Regions from separate parts of the Pseudomonas sp. 43A genome, predicted to be linked through region 2. Evidence: riboswitches for the same ligand, from Rfam matches in the RefSeq annotation. Region 2 holds a riboswitch; each other region holds the start of a gene.

Region 1 (5,182 bases), 180 kb from region 2:
TCAGTGAAATCAGCCGCGAGAAATGGGTAATGCGCGAGCAAAGTGCGCGCACCCGGCAACTGGTGGAAGAAAGCTGCAAGCGCCTCGACATCGCCCTCAACCGCGTCATGCAACTGAACAGCCGCGAAGCCATCGTGCACGCGATCGTCAAAGGCATCGGTATCGGGTTTGTCTCGGCCGTCGAGTACGCCGAAACCCCGGGCACCACGCCGATCACCTTTGTCGATCACCCGTTCTTTATCGAATACCACCTGTGCTGCCTTGGCATCCGCAGGAACCGACCAGTGATTGCCGAACTGTTTGATTCCAATCCACCGCTGACCTGATCAGCAAAATCAAACCTTGAAACCGCCTACCTCATTGCCGAGGGACGGCCCACGCTTACCCGAAAACGGAGATTGACCATGCAGTACCAACAACCGACTCACCTGCAAGCCGCGATCCTTGACTGGGCCGGCACCGTTGTCGATTTCGGCTCGTTTGCGCCGACGCAGATTTTCGTCGAGGCCTTTGCCGAGTTTGGCGTCGCGGTGTCGCTGGAAGAAGCGCGCGGGCCAATGGGCATGGGCAAGTGGGATCACATTCGCACGCTGTGCAACCTGCCGCAGATCGCCGAGCGTTATCGTGCGGCGTTTGATCGCGTCCCGAGCGACGACGATGTGACGGCGATCTACGAACGTTTCATGCCGTTGCAGATCGAGAAAATCGCCCTGCATTCGGCGTTGATCCCGGGGGCGCTCGAGGCGATTGCGGCGTTGCGCAACAAGGGTTTGAAAATCGGTTCGTGCTCCGGTTATCCGGCGGTGGTGATGGCCAAGGTCGTCGAACTGGCGCGGGAAAATGGCTACATCGCCGACCATGTCGTCGCCACCGATGAAGTCCCCAATGGCCGGCCGCATCCGGCGCAGGCGCTGGCTAACGTGATTGCTTTGGGCATCGATGACGTGGCGGCGTGCGTCAAGGTCGATGACACCTGGCCAGGGATTCTCGAAGGGCGCGCCGCCGGCATGTGGACGGTGGCGTTGACCTGCTCGGGCAACGCACTGGGCCTGAGCTATGAGCAATACAAGGCGTTGCCGTCGGATCGACTGGCTGAGGAGCGCGCGCGAATCGGCAAGATGTTCGCGCCTTCGCGCCCGCATTACCTGATCGACACCATCGCCGAGCTCCCGGAAGTGATCGACGACATCAATGCGCGTCTGGCCCGGGGCGAAACTCCTCAGTCCTGCTAACTCCCCACTACCCCTGTAGGAGCTGCCGAAGGCTGCGATCTTTTGATCTTGCTCTCAAAAACAAAGTCAAAAGATCGTCCGATCGCGGCCCGAGCCTTCGGCAGCTCCTACGGGGATTTCGCTGAATTTTGGGCAAAAAAAAGCTGCCAAAACTGGCAGCAAAAACTTTAAGAACACGCGATGTATTGGCCTCAGCATAGACGCCGGATAATGACAGTGTCATGACAGCCACACATTCATTGAACCGCCCCCACCCCGTCATCAGGATGTCATCAAGATCACGGCAGAATCCTCGCAAACCGTCTCGCGCCTCCCGACGGGTGCTTTGCAAGGATTCCCATGAAAGACGACGCCTCGCTGTTTGCCGCCATCGACCTGGGTTCGAATGCCTTTCGCCTGATGATCGGCCAGTCAGTGCGCAGTCGAAAGGGCTTGCAGATTCAGGAAGTGAAAACCCTGCGCGAACCGGTGCGCCTCGCCGAGGGCTTTGACGGTGGTGCACTGGATGCACTGGCACTGGATCGCGGCTGGCAGGCATTGGCGCGGTTCGGCAAGAAGCTGCGCGGTTTCGAGGCCGGCCGGGTGCGCGCGGTGGCCACCAGCGCGGTGCGTGAAGCGGACAACGCGCAGCTGTTTCTCGCCAGTGCCGAACGGCATCTGGGCTTTCCCATCGATGTCATTTGCGGCCATGAAGAGGCGCGGCTGGTCTACGCCGGCGTGACCCACGCGTTGCCGAGCGCTGAAGACCTGCGCCTGGTGGTCGACATCGGCGGCGGTTCCACCGAGCTGATCCTCGGTCAGGGCGCGCAACCGTTGCTCACCGAAAGCATCGCCATCGGCAGCGGCACCTTGAGCACACGCTTTTTTCGCGGCGGCGACCTGTCCGCCGCTGCGTTACAGGAAGCCGAACGTTTCGCCATCCTGCAGTTTGAAAAAGTTGCCCGGCGCTACCGTGCTCAGGGCTGGCAGCAAACCATCGGCTCTTCCGGCACCGCGCGCATGCTCGCCAAAGTGCTCAAGGCCAATCGTCTCAACGACTTTGGCCAGGACGGCATCACCTACGGCGGGCTCCTACGCCTGTCGTTGCTTCTGCTGAAGGTGAACAACGTCCAGCAACTGAAACTGGCCGGGCTGCAACCTCATCGCCAGAGCATTCTGCCCGGTGGTCTGGTGTTGATGCTGGCCGCCTTCAAAGTGTTCGGTATCGCGCAGATGGTGCCGTCGGAACCGGGCCTGCGTTTAGGCGTGCTGCACGGTTTGATGAGCCAGCACTAATCCTCCCCACGGCAGATTCGTCTCCCCTTCAGCGGCTCGATCGACTACCATGCCGCCGTCGGTTCCCGAAGGGGACTAATAGGGAATCCGAGGTGCTTGCTCAGCACTGACCGGAACTGCCCCCGCAACTGTAGGTGCCGAGCCTGCTCCACGACTGCCACTGGGTAAATCCCGGGAAGGCCGGAGCCAGGCGATGACGCATCAGTCAGGAGACCTGCCGGCACAGTGACTACTAACCGGCGGGGTGTCCGGGAAGGACATCGTGCCGTGCGCGTCAACGCTTGATGCCCGGCCTTGCGCTGTTTTCCTGACCGCGTTCGATGGTGTGTTTCCAATCCGTACTCTCCCGCTCCGCGTACGGATTCCCCGGAGACTGCCTCATGCTGCTGCCCCGCGTTGCCACCTTCATCACCGGCCTGAGCCTTTGCACCCTGGCCCACGCGGCACCGACCGCTTACCCGCTGACGGTAGAAAACTGCGGCAGCACCCTCACCTTCCAGCACGCCCCGACGCGCACCGTGACCATCGGCCAGGCCGGCACGGAAATGCTTTACGCCATGGGCCTGAGCGACACAGTCGTCGGCACTTCGCTTTGGTTCAACAACGTGCTGGATAAATACAAGGCGCAGAACGACAAGATCGAGCGCCTGGCCGACAACGAACCGAGTTTCGAATCGGTGATCGGCAAGCGCCCGGAGTTGGTCGCCGTGGAGCTGGAATGGATGGTCGGCCCGCAAGGTGCGGTGGGCACTCGCGAGCAGTTTCATGAGCTGAAGATTCCAACCTACCTGCTGCCCTCCGATTGCGAAGCCAAGGACAACCTCGTCGGCGCCGACGGTACGCGGCTCGCACCGTTTCGCATCGAGACGATTTACAAGAGCGTAAGCCAACTGGCGCAGATCTTCGATGTGCAGGAGCGTGGCCAGCAGCTCAACGACGAGCTCAAGGCCAGCCTCGCCCATTCGATTGCCACCGCCCAAGGCAAACAGCTCAAGGATGCCAGCGCGCTGGTCTGGTTCTCCAGCGCACAAATGGACATCGAGCCATTCGTGGCCGGGCACAAAGGCATTCCCGATTTCATGCTCAGCACCCTCGGCGTGCGCAACGTGGTGGAGTCCGATGAAGAGTGGCCAACGGTCGGCTGGGAAACCATCGCCAAGGCTAATCCGACCTTCCTCGTCATCGCGCGCATGGATCGTCGACGCTTCCCCGCTGACGACTATGAAAAGAAACTCGCCTTCCTGCGCAGCGACCCGGTGACACGCAACATGGACGCGGTGAAACACAACCGCATCATCATTCTCGACGCCATGGCCATGCAGGCGAGCCTGCGCATGTTCGATGGCATCGAGCAACTGGCCACGGCCATCAACGGCTATGACCTGTCGCAATGAGTGCCAGCCTGATCCGCACGCTGTTGGCCTTGGCCACACTGTTGATTGCAGTGGTCGCCGGCGTGGCCATCGGGGAAACCTCGATTGAACCGGGCGTGGTCGTGCAAGTGCTGGCCAACAAGCTGTGGGGCGCCGGTTACGCACTCGACCCGATTGACGAAGGCATCGTCTGGAACTACCGCCTGACCCGCGCACTGGTCGCGGCGGCGTGTGGTGCCGGCCTGGCGACGTGCGGGGTGATTTTGCAGTCGCTGTTGCGCAACCCGTTGGCCGATCCGTATCTGCTGGGGATTTCTGCCGGGGCTTCGACCGGCGCGGTAATGGTCGCGCTGCTCGGGGTTGGCGCCGGAATGATCTCGCTGTCAGTCGGTGCCTTCGCCGGCGCGGTCACGGCGTTCGTGCTGGTGATTCTGCTGGCGCGAGTCAGCGGCTCGGCGAGCGGCACCGGGCAAATCATTCTCGCGGGGATCGCCGGCTCGCAGCTGTTCAACGCGCTCACGGCGTTTTTGATTACCCGCTCGGCCAGCTCCGAGCAGGCACGCGGGATCATGTTCTGGCTGCTGGGCAATCTCGGTGGCGTGCGTTGGCCGTCGGTGTGGTTGGCGGTGCCGGTGGCCGTGTTTGGGTTGGTCGTGTGTCTGTGGCATCGGCGGGCGCTGGATGCGTTCACCTTTGGCATGGACTCGGCGGCGTCTCTCGGTATTCCGGTGCGACGCGTGCAGATTCTGCTGATTGGCTGCGCGGCGCTGGTGACGGCAGTGATGGTGTCGATTGTCGGCTCGATCGGTTTTGTCGGACTGGTGATTCCCCACGCCGCGCGGCTGTTGCTTGGCACCGGTCACGCGCGGTTGCTGCCGGCCAGTGCGTTGGGCGGCGCGGTGTTTCTGATTGCCGCTGATGTGCTGTCGCGCACGTTGATCAAGGGCCAGGTGATTCCGGTCGGGGTGATTACCGCACTGGTCGGTGCGCCAGTGTTCGCCTTGATTCTGGTTGGCCGCAGGTCCGCACGATGAACAGTGTTTTGAGTTGTTCTGATCTGAGCTTCAGAGTGCGCGGCGCCGACTTGCTCAACGGTGTCAGCCTTGAGGTGCAGCGCGGCGAAACACTGGGCATCGTCGGGCCGAATGGCTCGGGAAAATCCACCCTGTTGAAATTGCTGGCCGGGTTGCGCGAACCGAGCGCCGGCGAGGTGCTGCTCGAAGGTCAGCGACTCGGCAAAATGGCCCGACGCAGCATTGCGCAACAGCTCGCGGTGGTCGAGCAACAGGCCGACACCGACGA
Region 2 (5,182 bases):
CGTAATCGCGAGCGAGCCAACGATCAGCCAGGCAGCGGAAAAAATCCAGCGCATTACCCAGGCCGCCCTGGCGCAAGAACTGCCAGAGGCGGTCGCGATCTTCGGCATTGACGGTGCTCAAGTCGCTGAGCTCCGGATCGGGACGGTCATCGCCCGGCACCAGAATCACCTGCACACCGCGCTCGGCCAACTCGACCAAGCGCTCGACGCCATAGCGCCAATAGGCGATGCCACCGTGCAGCGAAATCAGGATCACCTTGGCGTGGCGCAGCACTTCATCGACGTACAGATCGACCGAGGCGTGATTCTGCACCTGCATCGGATTGGCCAGACGCAGGCTTGGATAATCCTCAGGCAACTGCTGCGCGGCTTCGGCGAGCAGCGCCAGGCTGGAGTCGCCGCTGCACAGGATCACCAGCTCGGCGGGGGTTTGTCCAAGGTCGGCAATGTTGTCATCCGAGACGAAACCGCCGGGCTGGGTCCTGAGCAGGTGCATGATTTAAACGCTGAGCGCGGCGCGCAGTTGCGCTTCGAGTTGCGCGGCGTCGAGTTGCTGGCCGATCAATACCAGACGGGTAACGCGCGCTTCTTCGGCGCCCCACTGACGGTCGAAGTGCTTGTCAAAACGCGTGCCCACGCCCTGGATCAACAGGCGCATCGGCTTGTTCGGAATCGCCGCGAAACCTTTGACACGCAGGATGCCGTGCTTGACCACCAATTGCGTCAGGGCGTCGAGCAGCAGGCTTTCATCAGCTTGCGGCAGTTCGATGGAGATCGAATCGAAGGCGTCGTGATCGTGGTCATCGTGGTCGTCATCGCCTTCACCGTGGTGATGATCATGGTGGCTGTGGCGACTGTCGATGTGTTCTTCGGAACCGGCGCCGAGGCCGATCAGCACGTCCAGCGGCAGGCGACCGTTGCTGGCTTCGATGATTTTGACGGCGGGCGGCAATTCTTCGGCGACTTCTGCACGAACGCGAGCGAGGTCTTCCGGGCTGGTCTGGTCGGCCTTGTTGAGGATGACCAGATCGGCGCTGGCCAGTTGGTCGGCGAACAACTCGTGCAGCGGCGACTCGTGATCGAGGTTCGGGTCGAGTTTGCGCTGCGCATCGACCTGATCCGGGAACGCGGCAAAGGTGCCAGCGGCCACGGCCGGGCTGTCGACCACGGTGATCACCGCGTCAACGGTGCAGGCGCTGCGGATTTCCGGCCACTGGAAGGCTTGCACCAGCGGTTTTGGCAGGGCCAGGCCCGAGGTTTCGATGAGGATGTGGTCGAGATCGCCACGACGGGCGACCAGTTCGCGCATCACCGGGAAAAATTCTTCCTGAACGGTGCAGCACAGGCAGCCGTTGGCCAATTCGTAAACGCGGCCGGTGGCTTCTTCTTCGGTGCAGCCGATGGTGCATTGCTTGAGGATTTCACCGTCGATGCCCAACTCGCCGAACTCGTTGACGATCACCGCGATGCGACGGCCCTGAGCGTTGTCGAGCATGTGCCGCAGCAATGTAGTTTTGCCCGAGCCGAGGAAGCCGGTGACGATGGTGACGGGGAGTTTGGCCAGTGTTTTCATCGGTATGCCCTTTGGCAAGCGGCGGGCATACGGGACGAGAACCGGCAACGCGCGTGCGCGCCGGAAGCGTTCGCCACCGGATCACCCCGCCCGGTTGTAGTGAGAATCTGTGTCGAGGCAGGTCTCCTGGCTGACGGTGTTCAGGCGTGGGGCCTGGCGTTTGCTGCGCCTTCCCGCTGGCTCATAGATTGAGCTGGCAGTGGCGTGGCAGCGAACATCACCGTTCACAGTTGCGGGGGCAGCCGCGGCATTGACCGCGTTCCCTTCTTAGCTTCGGCGTGGGCCGAAGAACCTCGAAAGCGCAAGGCTACGCATGGTGTGGTTTTGGGTCAATGCTTTGGGGGTTTTGGATTGGGGGCATATCCGTTGCTGCGGGTGCTGCTTCTGGCGGTTTCGCTCTTACAGCGAGTCACCTTTTCCAAACGCCGAAAAGGTAACCCAAAAGGCTTTGCCCCGGCGTACGGCACTTCGCTGAGGCTCAGTGTTCCCTCGCTACGGTGTCCATCCGGGGGCATCGCCTACGGTTTGCTTCGCTGCACCTCCTCTCGATGAATGCGGCTGCGCCGCACGGCGCTGCGCGCCTAACCCCCGGATGAACACCTCCGCTCGGCCTGCCGAAGGGGCAAAAAAGCCAGATCAAAAGCCGGATCAAAAGCCCCTCACCCTAGCCCTCTCCCGGAGGGAGAGGGGACTGATCGAGTTGTTTGGGCGAGGGACGCCGACGTGCGATATCGCGTTGAACTCAGATTCTGAAAAGCTCACAAATCGGCTCCCTCTCCCTCGGGAGAGGGCTGGGGTGAGGGGCAGCAATAACGCAAATCAAAAGCCGAACACCCACGCTCTTCACCACTCAATAGGCCGAGTGTCAGCTCGCCTGCTCTTGATCTTGATCCACGGGCGACGTCGGAAGGCTTCGTTCCGGGATTGATCCGGGCGTGGGAGCGCAACCAAACACAGCGAGAGGAGGTGCAGCGAAGCAAACCGTAGGCGCTGCGCCCGGATCGATCCCGCAGCGAAGGAACTCCGAGCTTTAGCGAGCGGGCCGAACGTCAGGGCGGAACCCTAACAAGCCGTTACCGCAGCAACGGATCCACCCACAAAATTGACTAAAATCCCCGCCTCATGCTCTCCTACACAACTTGTTACGGGTGCCCTTCACAGGGTGAAACGGGAAACCGGTGAATCATGTGCTTTACTCAAGCCCATGTCAGTCCGGTGCTGCCCCCGCAACGGTAAGCGAGCGAAGCGTCAAAACCACTGTGCCAACAAGGCATGGGAAGGTGACGCTTGCAGGTCGGCCTGACGCCAACCCCTCGTGAGCCCGGAGACCGGCCCGCAACACACAGCCCGCACCTTGTGCGTCGCTGAACATAACAAACCCGCGGTGGGCGGGCGCTGTTCGAACCTCTGCGAGCCCGACCCGCAGGGGTTTTCATGCGCTCGATTCACCCACTGACATTCCAGAGGGAAGCGCCATGTCGATCATCAGCAGCACCGGCAGCAACACGGACAAAATTTCCAGCACCACCACCCTTAGCCAACGCCTGACCGCCGCGATCTTCGCGTCGATCCTCGGCGCCAGCCTGGTCTACTTCGCCGGTTTCTCGCACATCGAAGCGGTGCACAACGCCGCCCACGATACCCGCCACAGCGCCGCGTTCCCGTGCCACTGAGACCTGCCGACATGATCAAGCGTATTGCGCAAACCGCAGGTTTCACCGGTCTGCTGGCCGCCCTGCTCCTCACTCTGCTGCAAAGCTTCTGGGTCTCGCCGCTGATTCTGCAGGCGGAAACCTTCGAGAAAGCCGAACCGGTGGCTGAAGTTCACGAACACGCCGCCGGCACCGCTGCGCACACCCACGATGCTGAAGCCTGGGAACCGGAAGACGGTTGGCAGCGCGTGGTCTCGACCACGGGCGGCAATCTGGTGGTAGCCGTCGGTTTCGCCCTGATGCTCGCGGGCCTGTACACCCTGCGCGCCCCGACCAAAACCTCGCAAGGCCTGCTCTGGGGACTGGCCGGTTACGCCACATTCGTACTGGCACCGACGATGGGCCTGCCACCTGAATTGCCCGGCACCGCTGCGGCCGATCTGGCTTCGCGGCAGACGTGGTGGATCGGCACGGCCGCTTCGACCGCTGCCGGCCTGGCTCTCATCGTGTTCAGCCGTCACTGGCTGATGAAGATCCTCGGCGTGGCGATTCTTGCCGTACCGCACGTGATCGGCGCACCGCAGCCGGAAGTGCATTCGATGCTCGCACCCGAGGCATTGGAAGCGCAGTTCAAAATCGCTTCGCAGCTGACCAACGTCGCGTTCTGGCTGGCCCTGGGCCTGATCAGCGCCTGGTTGTTCCGCCGCAAAAACGCTGGCCAATACCACGCATGACCAATGACAGCGCAGCGCCGACCTTCGTGGTCGGCCTGGGCTGCCAGCGCGGCTGCCCGGCCAGCACGCTGCGCGCCTTGCTTGATCAGGCATTACAGGCACATCGCATTGAACTGGAAGCGGTCAAGGCGCTGGCCAGCATCGACTTGAAACGGGATGAACCCGGCCTACAGGAGCTGGCTGCCCAGTTAGCCTTGCCACTGCTGTATTTCAGCAGTGAAGAACTCGCCAGTTACCAGCAACGACTCAGTCACCATTCGCAAATCGCCTACGAACGAACCGGCTGCTACGGCGTTGCCGAGAGTGCTGCGCTGGCCCTCGCCGAACAGTTGATTCAGGCTCCGGCAAAACTGCTGATTTCCCGGCAAAAATACGCTCAGGCAACACTGGCATTGGCCGGCGCGGCGTAAAGTCCCGATAATCCCCGCCATTGATCATGAGCGTTGCTCATCTGCAACGCGGTCGTGCCCTCTTTTACTCAGGATTCAACGATGACTGTCTACTTCATCGGCGCCGGCCCCGGCGACCCGGAATTGATCACTATCAAAGGCCAGCGGCTGATCCGCAGCTGCCCGGTGATTATCTACGCAGGTTCGCTGGTGCCAGCGGCGGTGCTCGACGGCCATCAGGCCGAGACGGTGGTCAACAGCGCTGAATTGCATCTGGAGCAGATCATCGAACTTATCAAGACCGCGCATGCCAAGGGTCAGGATGTGGCGCGGGTGCACTCCGGCGATCCGAGTCTGTATGGCGCGATCGGTGAGCAGATCCGTTATCTGCGTGAGCTGAATATTCCATTCGAGATCATTCCCGGCGTGACTGCGACCGCAGCCTGTGCGGCATTGCTTGGGGCGGAGTTGACTCTGCCGGACGTGTCGCAAAGTGTGATTCTGACTCGCTACGCCGACAAGACAGCCATGCCGGCAGGCGAAGAGCTCGGCAATCTGGCGCAGCATGGCGCGACCATGGCGATTCATTTGGGGGTCAACCATCTGGAGAAGATTCTGGCGGAACTGCTGCCGCATTACGGCGCGGATTGCCCGATTGCGGTGATTCACCGGGCGACGTGGCCGGATCAGGATTGGGTGGTGGGGACGCTGGCGGATATCGCCGGAAAGGTTGAGGCCAAAGGGTTTCGGCGTACGGCGTTGATTCTGGTGGGCCGGGTGCTGGGCAGTGAGGTGTTTAGCGAATCATCGTTGTATCGCGCCGGGCATGCTCAT
Region 3 (5,182 bases), 1.0 Mb from region 2:
GGGTTTGATTGCAGTGGCCTGATCGGTTTTGTCTACCGCGATGCGGCGGGGATTTCGTTGCCACGTTCCACGCGCGAAATGATCGTCATGCAGGCGCCGAACGTCGGCAAGGAAGGCTTGCAGACTGGCGACCTGATCTTCTTCGCCACCAATGGCGGTTCGCAGGTCAGTCACGCGGGGATTTACGTCGGCGAAGGGCGCTTTGTGCACGCGCCAGCCACGGGCGGCACGGTGAAGCTGGACAGCCTGTCGAAGGCGTATTGGCAGAAGGCTTATCTGAGTGCCAAGCGGGTGCTGCAGCCGGAGCATCTGGCGCATAACCCGTAATTCAAGTTGCCCAAAATCTAATGTGTAGGAGTGAGCCTGCTCGCGATGACGGTGTCACATTCAACATCAATGTTGAATGATCGACCGCTATCGCGAGCAGGCTCACTCCTACAGTTGTTTGTGCATGGCGAAAACTATTTGCTGGCCGACACTCGCCACACCTTGTTGCCAACATCATCCGCTACCAGCAAGCCACCTTGCTGGTCGATCACCACGCCCACCGGCCGACCCAAAGCATTCTCGTCCTTGTCGAGGAACCCGGTCAGGACATCCACCGGTTTGCCGCTTGGCTTGCCACCGGTAAACGGCACGAAAATCACCTTGTAGCCACTGTGCGGCTTGCGGTTCCACGAGCCGTGCTGACCGATGAATGCGCCTTCCTTGAACTGCGCTGGCAATTTGTTGCCGTCGGCAAAACTCAGGCCCAACGAGGCAGTGTGCGGCCCGATCGCGTAATCCGGGGCGATGGCTTTGGCCACCAGATCGGGGTTTTGCGGCGTAACGCGGACATCGACATGCTGACCGTAGTAACTGAACGGCCAGCCATAGAAACCACCGTCCTTCACTGAAGTGATGTAGTCCGGCACCAGATCACTGCCGATCTCGTCACGCTCGTTGACGGCTGTCCACAGCGCCCCACTGGTGGGTTCCCAGGCCAGGCCATTGGGGTTGCGGATGCCCGAGGCGAAGATGCGGTGATTGCCGGTCGCCCGATCGACTTCCCAGATCGCTGCGCGGCCTTCTTCTTTATCCAGACCATTTTCGCCGACGTTGCTGTTCGATCCGACAGTGACGTACAGCTTGCTGCCGTCCTTGCTGGCAATGACGTTTTTGGTCCAGTGGTGATTCAGCGTACCGCCCGGCAGATCGACTACCTTGATTGGCTGCGATTTGATCTCGGTCGCGCCGGGTTCGTAGTTGAAGCGCAGCAGGCGATCGGTATCGGCGACGTACAGATCATTGCCGACCAGGGTCATGCCGAACGGCGAGTTGAGGTTCTGCAGAAACACCGTGCGTGTTTCCGCGACGCCATCATGATCGGCGTCACGCAGCAGGGTGATGCGGTTCGGACTCGGTACGCCAGCGCCAGCCTTGCCCATGACCTTTTTCATCACCCAGCCACGAATGCCGCTGCTGTCATCAGGCTTCGGCGGGGCGTTGGTTTCCGCCACCAGCACATCGCCATTGGGTAGCACATAGAGCCAGCGCGGATGATCGAGGCCTTCAGCGAAGGCTGCCACCTGAGTACCGGCCGCTGCGGTCGGTTTGCCGCCCGCGGGCCAGCCGATCGCCGGGGCGATGTTCACCGTCGGAATCAGGGTCTTGTTTGGTTCAGGTAATTTCGGTGACGGGCCGGTGCCGTCGGAGACTTGCAGGCTGGAGGTTTCACCGCAGGCGGCGAGACCTCCGGCGAAGGCGATGACAAAAACGAGCTGGGGCTTGCGCATTGCTGATCTTCCCTATGAATGCATTCCTAATCATAGAGGAGGGCGCAAGCCCGATGGTTCAACTGCTCAGCCGCGGGCTTCCTTGAACAGCACGGCAATGCCCGGGTGATAGTTGCCGGCTTCGCTGCGCAATTTGCGGTAGGCGTAGGGGAAATACCAGGCGACCGCGCAGGTGTGTTCCTTTTGCAGGTCGTCGACCATGTCTTGCAGCTCTTCGGGGCTGGCGCTGTGCTGGGCTTTTTGCGGCGCGACAAACAGGCAGCCGAGCTTGAGGTCGCTGGCATAACTGATGCGCTTGGCGTCGTTGGTGATGTCCAGCAGAGCTTGAGTCAGATTCAGGTTGGTGACCTTTGGCCAGCGCTGAGTGGCCTGGATAAAGGCGCGGTCTTCGGCACCGGCGAGAAACAGATCGGCGCGGGCATTGCGCTCGCCTTCTTCATTCTGTTTGCGCGTGGCAGTGTCATTCAAAGTGACCAGCTCAGCCATCCAGGCTGCGGCCGAGAGCAATCCGAGATTGGCTTTCTCGTCATGCCAGTAAGGCGTGTCGCTGTCGCCGCGCACGGCGTTGTAACGGTCGATACAGTCAAACCAGCGTTCAAGCACCGGGCGCAGGAATTCCAGGCGCGGGTTGCTGATGATCATGCCTTGCATCGTCATCATCCTTTATTGTTGTAGTGGGCTTTTCGGGAAAAGCATGGCTCTTTGATATCATTTGTATCAGTGTGGCACAAGATTGGCGTCAGATAATTGATCGACGGCAGTTATTCGCCCGCTGACCGCCTCTTTAATTGACGCTCCACCCCCAACCCTCTAACCTTCGCGGCTTGTTTCAGGTGCTCTGTGACCAGTGTCGACAGAGTGAAACAGGGAAGCCGGTGAGGGTTGTCTTCAAGCGAAGAGCCACCACGATCCCGGCGCTGCCCCCGCAACGGTAAATGAGTGAAAACTGCGCCTTGAGCCACTGCCTCGAAAGAAGCGGGAAGGCGCGCAGTCAGGCGAAACGCCGCTCATGAGCCCGGAGACCGGCCTGATCCATCCAGCGGCATCACGGTGGGCGATGCCAGGCTTTTTGCCGTCTATTCTTGTGCCTGCCCGCCGTTATCCAGCCCCAACGGAGAGCTCCCCCATGACTGATTCCCCCGAGCGCGACGAACGCCACCTGGCGCGTATGCAGCGCAAAAAAGCCGTGATCGATGAACGCATCGCCAACTCGCCCGATGAGTGCGGCCTGGTGCTGGTGCTGACCGGCAACGGCAAAGGTAAAAGCAGCTCGGCCTTCGGCATGCTCGCCCGCGCCATGGGCCACGGCATGCAGTGCGGTGTGGTGCAGTTCATCAAGGGCCGTAACAGCACCGGTGAGGAGTTGTTCTTCCGCCGCTTCCCAGAGCAGGTGCGTTTCCACGTGATGGGCGAAGGTTTCACCTGGGAAACCCAGGATCGTCAGCGCGACATCGCCGCCGCCGAAGCCGCGTGGGCCGTTTCCCGCGAACTGCTGCGCGATCCGTCGATCGGTCTGGTGGTGCTCGACGAACTCAACATCGCCCTCAAGCACGGTTATCTCGATCTCGATCAGGTGCTCAGCGATCTGCAGGCGCGTCCGCCGATGCAGCACGTAATCGTCACCGGTCGCGCGGCCAAGCCGGAAATGATCGAAATGGGCGACACCGTGACTGAAATGGGCATGCTCAAACACGCCTTCCAGGCCGGCATCAAAGCGCAGAAAGGCGTCGAACTTTGAATCAACCACGTCACTGCCCGGCGGTCCTCATCGCCGCGCCGGCCTCCGGTCAGGGCAAGACCACCGTCACCGCCGCGCTCGCCCGTTTGCATCGCAATCAGGGGCGCAAGGTGCGCGTGTTCAAATGCGGTCCGGACTTTCTCGACCCGATGATTCTCGAGCGCGCCAGCGGTGCGCCGGTGTATCAACTGGACATGTGGATGGTCGGCGAGCAGGAAAGTCGTCGCCTGTTGTGGGAAGCCGCCAATGAGGCGGATCTGATTCTGATCGAAGGCGTGATGGGCCTGTTCGACGGCACGCCTTCCAGCGCCGATCTGGCGCGGCACTTCGGTGTGCCGGTGCTCGGTGTGATCGACGGCACGGCGATGGCGCAGACCTTTGGTGCGCTGGCGCTGGGCCTGGCGAAGTATCAACCGGATTTGCCATTTGCCGGCGTGTTGGCCAATCGTGTCGGCACCTTGCGCCATGCGCAATTGCTCGAAGGCAGTCTCACGGAAGGTCTGCGTTGGTACGGCGCGTTGTCCCGCGAGACTGGCATCGAACTGCCGAGCCGCCATCTCGGTCTGGTGCAGGCCAGCGAACTGAATGACCTGGATGTGCGTCTCGACGCCGCTGCCGACGCACTGGCCAGCAGTTGCGAGGTAGCGCTGCCACCGGCCGTGGAGTTCGCCGCGCCTGACGTCATCGCTGTCGAGCCGCTGCTGAAGGGTGTGCGCATTGCCGTTGCGCGTGATGAGGCGTTTGCCTTCACCTATGGAGCGAGTCTCGATCTGTTGCGCGCGATGGGCGCCGAGCTGAGTTTCTTCTCGCCGATTCGCGATACGCAATTACCTGAAGCGGACAGCTTGTATCTGCCCGGTGGTTATCCGGAACTGCATCACGTTGCGTTGTCGCAAAACACCGCGATGGTTGAGGCGATCCGTGCGCATCATGCGGCGGGGAAACCGTTGCTCGCTGAATGTGGCGGGATGCTTTATTTGCTCGACTCGCTGACCGATGTTGAAGGTACGCGTGCTGAACTGGTCGGGTTGCTCAAGGGCGACGCGGTGATGCAAAAGCGTCTGGCGGCACTGGCGCTGCAAGCTGTGGATCTGCCGGAAGGCTCGTTGCGCGGGCACACTTATCATCATTCGCTGACCACCACCGAGCTGACGCCGATTGCCCGTGGCTTGAGCCCGAATGGCGGGCGCGGTGCCGAGGCGGTTTATCGGGATGGGCGGATGACGGCTTCTTATGTGCACTTCTATTTCCCGTCGAATCCGACTGCGATTGCCGCATTGTTTGTGCCAGACCGTGAGGCCGCCTTCGCGAGCAAGCTCGCTCCCACAGGGGATCGTGTTTCTTGAGCAAGCACCCCGTCCAATGTGGGAGCGAGCTTGCTCGCGAAGAGGCCATGACCGACAACGCATTCTCCGAAGCCGAGCGCGAAGCGGTTTACAGAGCCATCGCCGAACGCCGCGACATGCGCCACTTCACCGGTGGCAGCGTCGAGCCGGAGCTGTTGCGCCGACTCTTGGAAGCCGCCCACCAGGCGCCAAGCGTCGGCCTGATGCAGCCTTGGCGCTTCATTCGCATCAGCGACCGAACTTTACGCGGCCAGATCCAGAATCTCGTCGAAGAAGAGCGCGTCCGCACCGCTGAAGCGCTCGGCGAGCGCAGCGACGAGTTT
Region 4 (5,182 bases), 720 kb from region 2:
TGGCCAGAGAAACGAGATCCATGATTGAACTCCTGATCTGAAAAGTGAAAACGCAGAACTCAATGCAGCGTGAAAATCAGCGCGTTGGCGCCGGCGCTGCGTCGATCTTCAGGCGCATCAGGCTGTAAGGTTTTTGCCGCTGATCCTGCCCGGAACGGAATGCCGCCTGGCGATGCAACTGGTTGGCGATGAAATACAGATAGCCATCGGGGCCAATGGACAATGTGTCTGGCCAGAGCAGACGCGGGTCGTGGACCAGCGTTTGCCATTGGCCGTCCGGCAGGCGTTTGCGGATCGCGTTGTGCTCGTAATCGCCGGCATAGATGGCGCCGGCGGCGTCAGCCTCCAGACCATCGGACGCGCCCTTCTCCCCCAGATCCTGCACGGCAGCCGTCAGTTGCTGTTCACTGAAGTTGGCATCACGCAGCAACGCGGTGGCCACCGAATACAGGTGGCGACTCGACAGCGGTGTGAAATACAGCGTCTTGCCGTCCGCCGACAGCGCGATGCCGTCCGAAGCCACGCCCAGCGGTTTGCGCTTGCCGTCCGGACTTTCAACGGTGAGTGGCAGGCCTTCAACCACCGGGACAAACGTCGGGTCGACCGAGGTTGCCGGCACACCGCTCAAACGGCGCATGGCACTGCCGCTGGCGATGTCCATGACGATGATCGCGCCCGGTCCGCGCAGGGACGAGTCAGTGAGATAGACCGTCCCCTCGGGGCCTGTGCGAAAGTCGAAACGCATGTCGTTGACGTAGGTGCTCGGCAACATGACGTTGTCCGGGAACACCAGACGCTTGACGATCTGGTTGGTGACCAGGTCCACCGCGATCAGCTTCGCGCCTTTGGGTTTTGGGTCGGCGAAGCCCGGCGCGGCGGTATCGAGCAACCAGACACGGCCCCGCCCGTCGGCCACCACGCTCTGTACGCTGATCAGACCATCACTGGGATCGTTGAGGTTTTCCTGGTTGATCGCCGCGTTCGGGTAAGCCACGACTTTGCCGTCGCGGATCTCGCCCACGGTGAACGGCACGTTGTCGCCCCAACGCGGGAAGTTGACGAAGATTCGCCCGGTTTCGGTGACGGTCACGCCGGTGGGCATCGCGTCATAGAACGCATGGACCTGTTCGAGCGTGCCGAAGGATCGGTCGGCGGGGGCATTGGCCGGCAACGGGACGGCGCTGATTGCATGGGCGAACGGCGCCGCCATGACCATGACCAATGCAGCAGAAAGCTTTTTCATACGCATGAGCTGCTCCTGACTGGCCCGCGTGCAGGCCCGTCTGAATGAGTGAAATCAGAAACCTTCGAGCACCAGTTTGCCTCGGGCCTTGCCGCTCTCGACCAAGGCATGGGCACGGCGCATGTTGGCCGCGTTGATCGCGCCAAAATGTTCACCGACCGTCGTTTTCAAAATGCCTTGGTCAATCAGATCGCTGACGCGATTGAGCAGGTGATGCTGCTCGATCATGTCCGCGGTTTCGTACAGCGAACGGGTGAACATCAGCTCCCAGTGCAGCGACAGCGACTTGCGCTTGAGCGGCATCACGTCGAGGCATTCAGGATCGTCGATCACGCCCAGACGCCCTTGTGGTCGAAGCACTTCGATCAACTGCGCAAAATGCTGCTCGGTATGGGTCAGGCTGGCGACATGGCTGACCTCGTCGATGCCCAGTGCCTGCAACTGTGCGAGCAGCGGCTGACTGTGATCGATGACGTGATGCGCGCCCAACTGCCGGACCCAGTCAGCCGTTTCCTGCCGCGAGGCGGTGCCGATGACGGTCAGCCGCGTCAACTGCCGGGCCAGTTGCACCAGCATCGAACCGACGCCGCCCGCTGCACCCGTGATCAACAGGCACTTGCCCTGCCCTGAACCTTCGGTGACACCGAGACGGTCGAACAACAGTTCCCAGGCGGTGATCGAGGTCAACGGCAATGCTGCCGCATCCGCTGCACTTAACGAACGCGGTTTGTGCCCGACGATTCGCTCGTCCACCAGGTGAAATTCGCTATAACTGCCGGTACGGGCAAGGGAGCCTGCGTAGAACACTTCGTCGCCAGGCTGAAACAGTGTCACTTCAGCGCCGACCTCGCGGACGATACCGGCGGCATCCCAGCCGAGGATTTTCGGTTCCTTGGTGAAAGTGCCCGCGCGCACTTTGGTATCGACCGGGTTGACCGACACCGCACGAACTTCCACGAGCAAATCCCGTGGGCCGGGAGTCGGCACCGGCAGGTCGATGTCCTGCAACGATTGCGGATCTTCAATGGGTAAAGCGTGTTGGGTGAAGGTGATGGCTTTCATGGAAACTCGCTGTCTGAAGAGCTGATGTGCTCACTTGCTGCCATCTTCGACTTCCCAGGCACAAAGAAAAACCAGCAGAATGGGCCAACACTTTCACTGCAGGAGTGAAAATGATCCGCATTGATGATCTTGGTTTGTTCACCCGCAGCGCCGCGCTGGGCAGCTTCACCGCTGCCGCCCTTGAGGCCGATTTATTGCCCGGTCAGGTTGCCGCGGCGATCAAGCGTCTGGAGCGTGAACTCGACGTGCGCCTGTTTGCGCGCACCACCCGCAGCCTGCGATTAACCGCCGAGGGCGAGCAATACTTGCCCACCGCCCACTCGGTGCTGGAGGCGCTAAAGCAAGGCAAGGAAAACCTGCGCGGTGAAAACGCCACGTTGCGCGGCGTGCTGCAAGTGACGGCGCCGTCAGATCTGGGGCGCAACATTTTGCTGCCGTGGCTTACGCTGTTTCGCCGCCAGCACCCGGAACTGACCTTGCGATTTTCTCTGTCGGACCAGATCGCAGACTTGTTTCGCGACCCGGTAGACGTGGCGATTCGATACGGCTCGAATGAAGATGCCAACTACGTGGCGCTGCCGCTGGCACCGTGGAACCGGCGGGTGCTGGTCGCGGCACCGGAATACGTGGAGCGCCACGGATACCCGCAAACACCGGACGATCTGCACAACCACCCTTGCCTGCTCTACCAGCAAGGTGGCCGGGTCTACGACAAGTGGAGCCTTGGCAGTGAAACGATCCAGGTCTCGGGACCGATGTTCAGCGACGACGCCGACGTCGTGCGCCGCTGGGCGTTGAGCGGCGAAGGCATCGCCAACAAATCCTGGCTGGACGTCAGTGCAGACGTGATCGCAGGGCGACTGATCGTGCTGCTGAAGGATTTCCCCGGCAATGCCTCACCGTTGAGTCTGGTGTGTCCGCATCGCAAGCAGATCACCCCGGCGGTGTCTCAGCTTTATACGTGGTTGAGTGGCCAGTTTGCCGCTCTGGAACGCATCCAATAGCCCCCCCGGTGTTGCCACATTGACGAACCGCCCGTCGGATGTTCAGATGCCGCCCTGTTTCAGGTGCCCCCTGCCGCCGTGCATGGGGTGAAACGGGAAACCGGTACGTTCTTTTCGAACAAGTCCGGTGCTGCCCCCGCAACGGTATGCGCGTGATGCTTTCGATACACCACTGTGGCCACTCGGCCATGGGAAGGTGAAAGCCTCGATACGCGCGAGCCCGGAGACCGGCCTGAAATTTCGTTTGGCAAAATCCTGCGGTGGGCGGGCATGGGCCGGTATTGGCTGTGCGCGATGCCTTCTCCTGCATGCTCTTCTGCGAAGATCCTTTTCGAGAAGACAATGATTCGACCTTTCAACACTTCTGCTCCATCTCTATTGCTTGGCTGCCTGTTCAGCCCGTTGCTGCTGGCCGACGACGCGCCGCTGGAACTCAATCAGCAAATCGTTTCTGCACCGTCCGTGGAATCCACCACCGTCGCCGACATGGCGAAGTTCGGCAGCAAAGTCGAAATCGTCAGCCGCGAGCAGATCGAGCGCGCCGGCCCCAGCGCCGATGTCAGCCGCGTCATGCAGATGTTCATTCCCGGCCTTTACGTCGCGCCGAAAAACGGTCCGTTCGATTACGGCACCTATTCGCTGCTCGGCGGGCGCAATGACGACACGCTGATCCTGCTCGACGGCGTACGCCTGAACAATCGCCTGTACGGCGGCCTCTATCTGGACACCCTGCCGGCCAACGCCATCGAACGCATCGAAGTGCTCAAAGGTGGCCAGAGCCTGTTGTTCGGCACCCAAGCCGTTTCCGGTGTGATCAACATCGTCACCCGCAGCCCGCAGTCGCGCAAAGCCTCCGGTGAAGTGAATCTGGGCGTCGACAGTTTCGGCGGCACCAGCGAAGACGCGCGGGTCGAGAATATCTTCACCAACGGTTTCGGCGATCTCGGCCTGCTGGCGTACGTCAGCCACAATGTCTCCGACGGTTACCAGCCGTATCGCAACCGCGACATGAAAAACGTCAGCGAGAAGAACCGTGCCTACGAAGTCACCACCTTCGGCGGCAAGGCCATTCAGTCGTTCGGCGATGATTCGCGGCTGGAACTGTTCTACCAATATGCCGACGCCAACCTCGATTTCGCCCGCCCGGTCGACAATCACACGACCACCAACGATCGCGTGCAGCAGATCGCCACGGCGACCTTCGAGCAGAACATCAACGAGCGCCTGAGCTATTTCGTCAAAGGTCATATCAACGACTGGGACACCCGCTACACGCGCGTCAACAACGTCGCCGGCGGCGGCACCAGAGTCATCAACCACAACGACTATTGGGGCTTTACCGACTGGGGCGTGCAGGCCGAAGGCAAAGCGAAACTACCCGGCGGACATGTGTTGGTGTTCGGCAGCGACAACCAATGGTTCAAGGGTCAGGACGATGTGTTGATCATCGACAACGACAAGGCCGAAGCCCACGCCGTCTACACGCAATTGCGCCCGCAGATCGACGCGCTGCCGAACTGGCACCCGAGCATTGGCGTTCGCCACGAAGCCATGAGCGGCGGCGACGGTGCCACGGTCGGCATGCTCACTTCGCTGTATGACCTCACCGACAACTGGTCCGTGCGTGGCCAATACGGCAGCGCCTACAAACTGCCGAACGCCGAGCAGCTGTTCGTCAACGAACCGGGCGATGAGATCGGCAACCGTAATCTCAAACCGGAAAAAAGCCGCAACGCGGAACTGGGTGTCGACTACAAAGGCTTTCTGCTGGATCGCGAATTCAGCGCCAGCGTGACCCTGTTCAAACGCAAGATCGACGACCTGATCACCCTCGACGGCATTCAGTGGGTCAACGGTGAAGGCCTGGTGCGCA

What was found. A riboswitch is a leader RNA that binds a small molecule or an ion and turns the genes downstream of it on or off. The one in region 2 is predicted to bind cobalamin.
Region 1: linked by a shared signal. The riboswitch ahead of HUW52_RS19110 (ABC transporter substrate-binding protein) and the one ahead of cobW (cobalamin biosynthesis protein CobW) in region 2 are both predicted to bind cobalamin.
Region 3: linked by a shared signal. The riboswitch ahead of cobO (cob(I)yrinic acid a,c-diamide adenosyltransferase) and the one ahead of cobW (cobalamin biosynthesis protein CobW) in region 2 are both predicted to bind cobalamin.
Region 4: linked by a shared signal. The riboswitch ahead of HUW52_RS15190 (TonB-dependent siderophore receptor) and the one ahead of cobW (cobalamin biosynthesis protein CobW) in region 2 are both predicted to bind cobalamin.

What each region holds. Positions count from the first base shown of each region.
Region 1 is NZ_CP054880.1:4,384,778-4,389,959, forward strand. It holds gene HUW52_RS19095 (LysR substrate-binding domain-containing protein) at 1-326, shown strand, start outside; gene phnX (phosphonoacetaldehyde hydrolase) at 405-1,232, shown strand; gene HUW52_RS19105 (Ppx/GppA family phosphatase) at 1,572-2,507, shown strand; cobalamin riboswitch at 2,550-2,744, shown strand; gene HUW52_RS19110 (ABC transporter substrate-binding protein) at 2,888-3,901, shown strand; gene HUW52_RS19115 (iron ABC transporter permease) at 3,910-4,914, shown strand; gene HUW52_RS19120 (ABC transporter ATP-binding protein) at 4,911-5,182, shown strand, end outside.
Region 2 is NZ_CP054880.1:4,203,080-4,208,261, forward strand. It holds gene cobN (cobaltochelatase subunit CobN) at 1-496, opposite strand, end outside; gene cobW (cobalamin biosynthesis protein CobW) at 500-1,573, opposite strand; cobalamin riboswitch at 1,672-1,884, opposite strand; cobalamin riboswitch at 2,703-2,925, shown strand; gene HUW52_RS18345 (CbtB domain-containing protein) at 3,049-3,246, shown strand; gene HUW52_RS18350 (CbtA family protein) at 3,258-3,959, shown strand; gene HUW52_RS18355 (cobalamin biosynthesis protein) at 3,956-4,369, shown strand; gene cobM (precorrin-4 C(11)-methyltransferase) at 4,451-5,182, shown strand, end outside.
Region 3 is NZ_CP054880.1:5,199,425-5,204,606, reverse strand. It holds gene HUW52_RS22705 (C40 family peptidase) at 1-327, shown strand, start outside; gene HUW52_RS22700 (sorbosone dehydrogenase family protein) at 462-1,775, opposite strand; gene HUW52_RS22695 (hypothetical protein) at 1,842-2,426, opposite strand; cobalamin riboswitch at 2,590-2,821, shown strand; gene cobO (cob(I)yrinic acid a,c-diamide adenosyltransferase) at 2,902-3,513, shown strand; gene HUW52_RS22685 (cobyrinate a,c-diamide synthase) at 3,510-4,859, shown strand; gene bluB (5,6-dimethylbenzimidazole synthase) at 4,907-5,182, shown strand, end outside.
Region 4 is NZ_CP054880.1:3,480,203-3,485,384, reverse strand. It holds gene nfsB (oxygen-insensitive NAD(P)H nitroreductase) at 1-22, opposite strand, end outside; gene HUW52_RS15205 (L-dopachrome tautomerase-related protein) at 77-1,249, opposite strand; gene HUW52_RS15200 (zinc-binding alcohol dehydrogenase family protein) at 1,298-2,305, opposite strand; gene HUW52_RS15195 (LysR family transcriptional regulator) at 2,416-3,309, shown strand; cobalamin riboswitch at 3,354-3,560, shown strand; gene HUW52_RS15190 (TonB-dependent siderophore receptor) at 3,652-5,182, shown strand, end outside.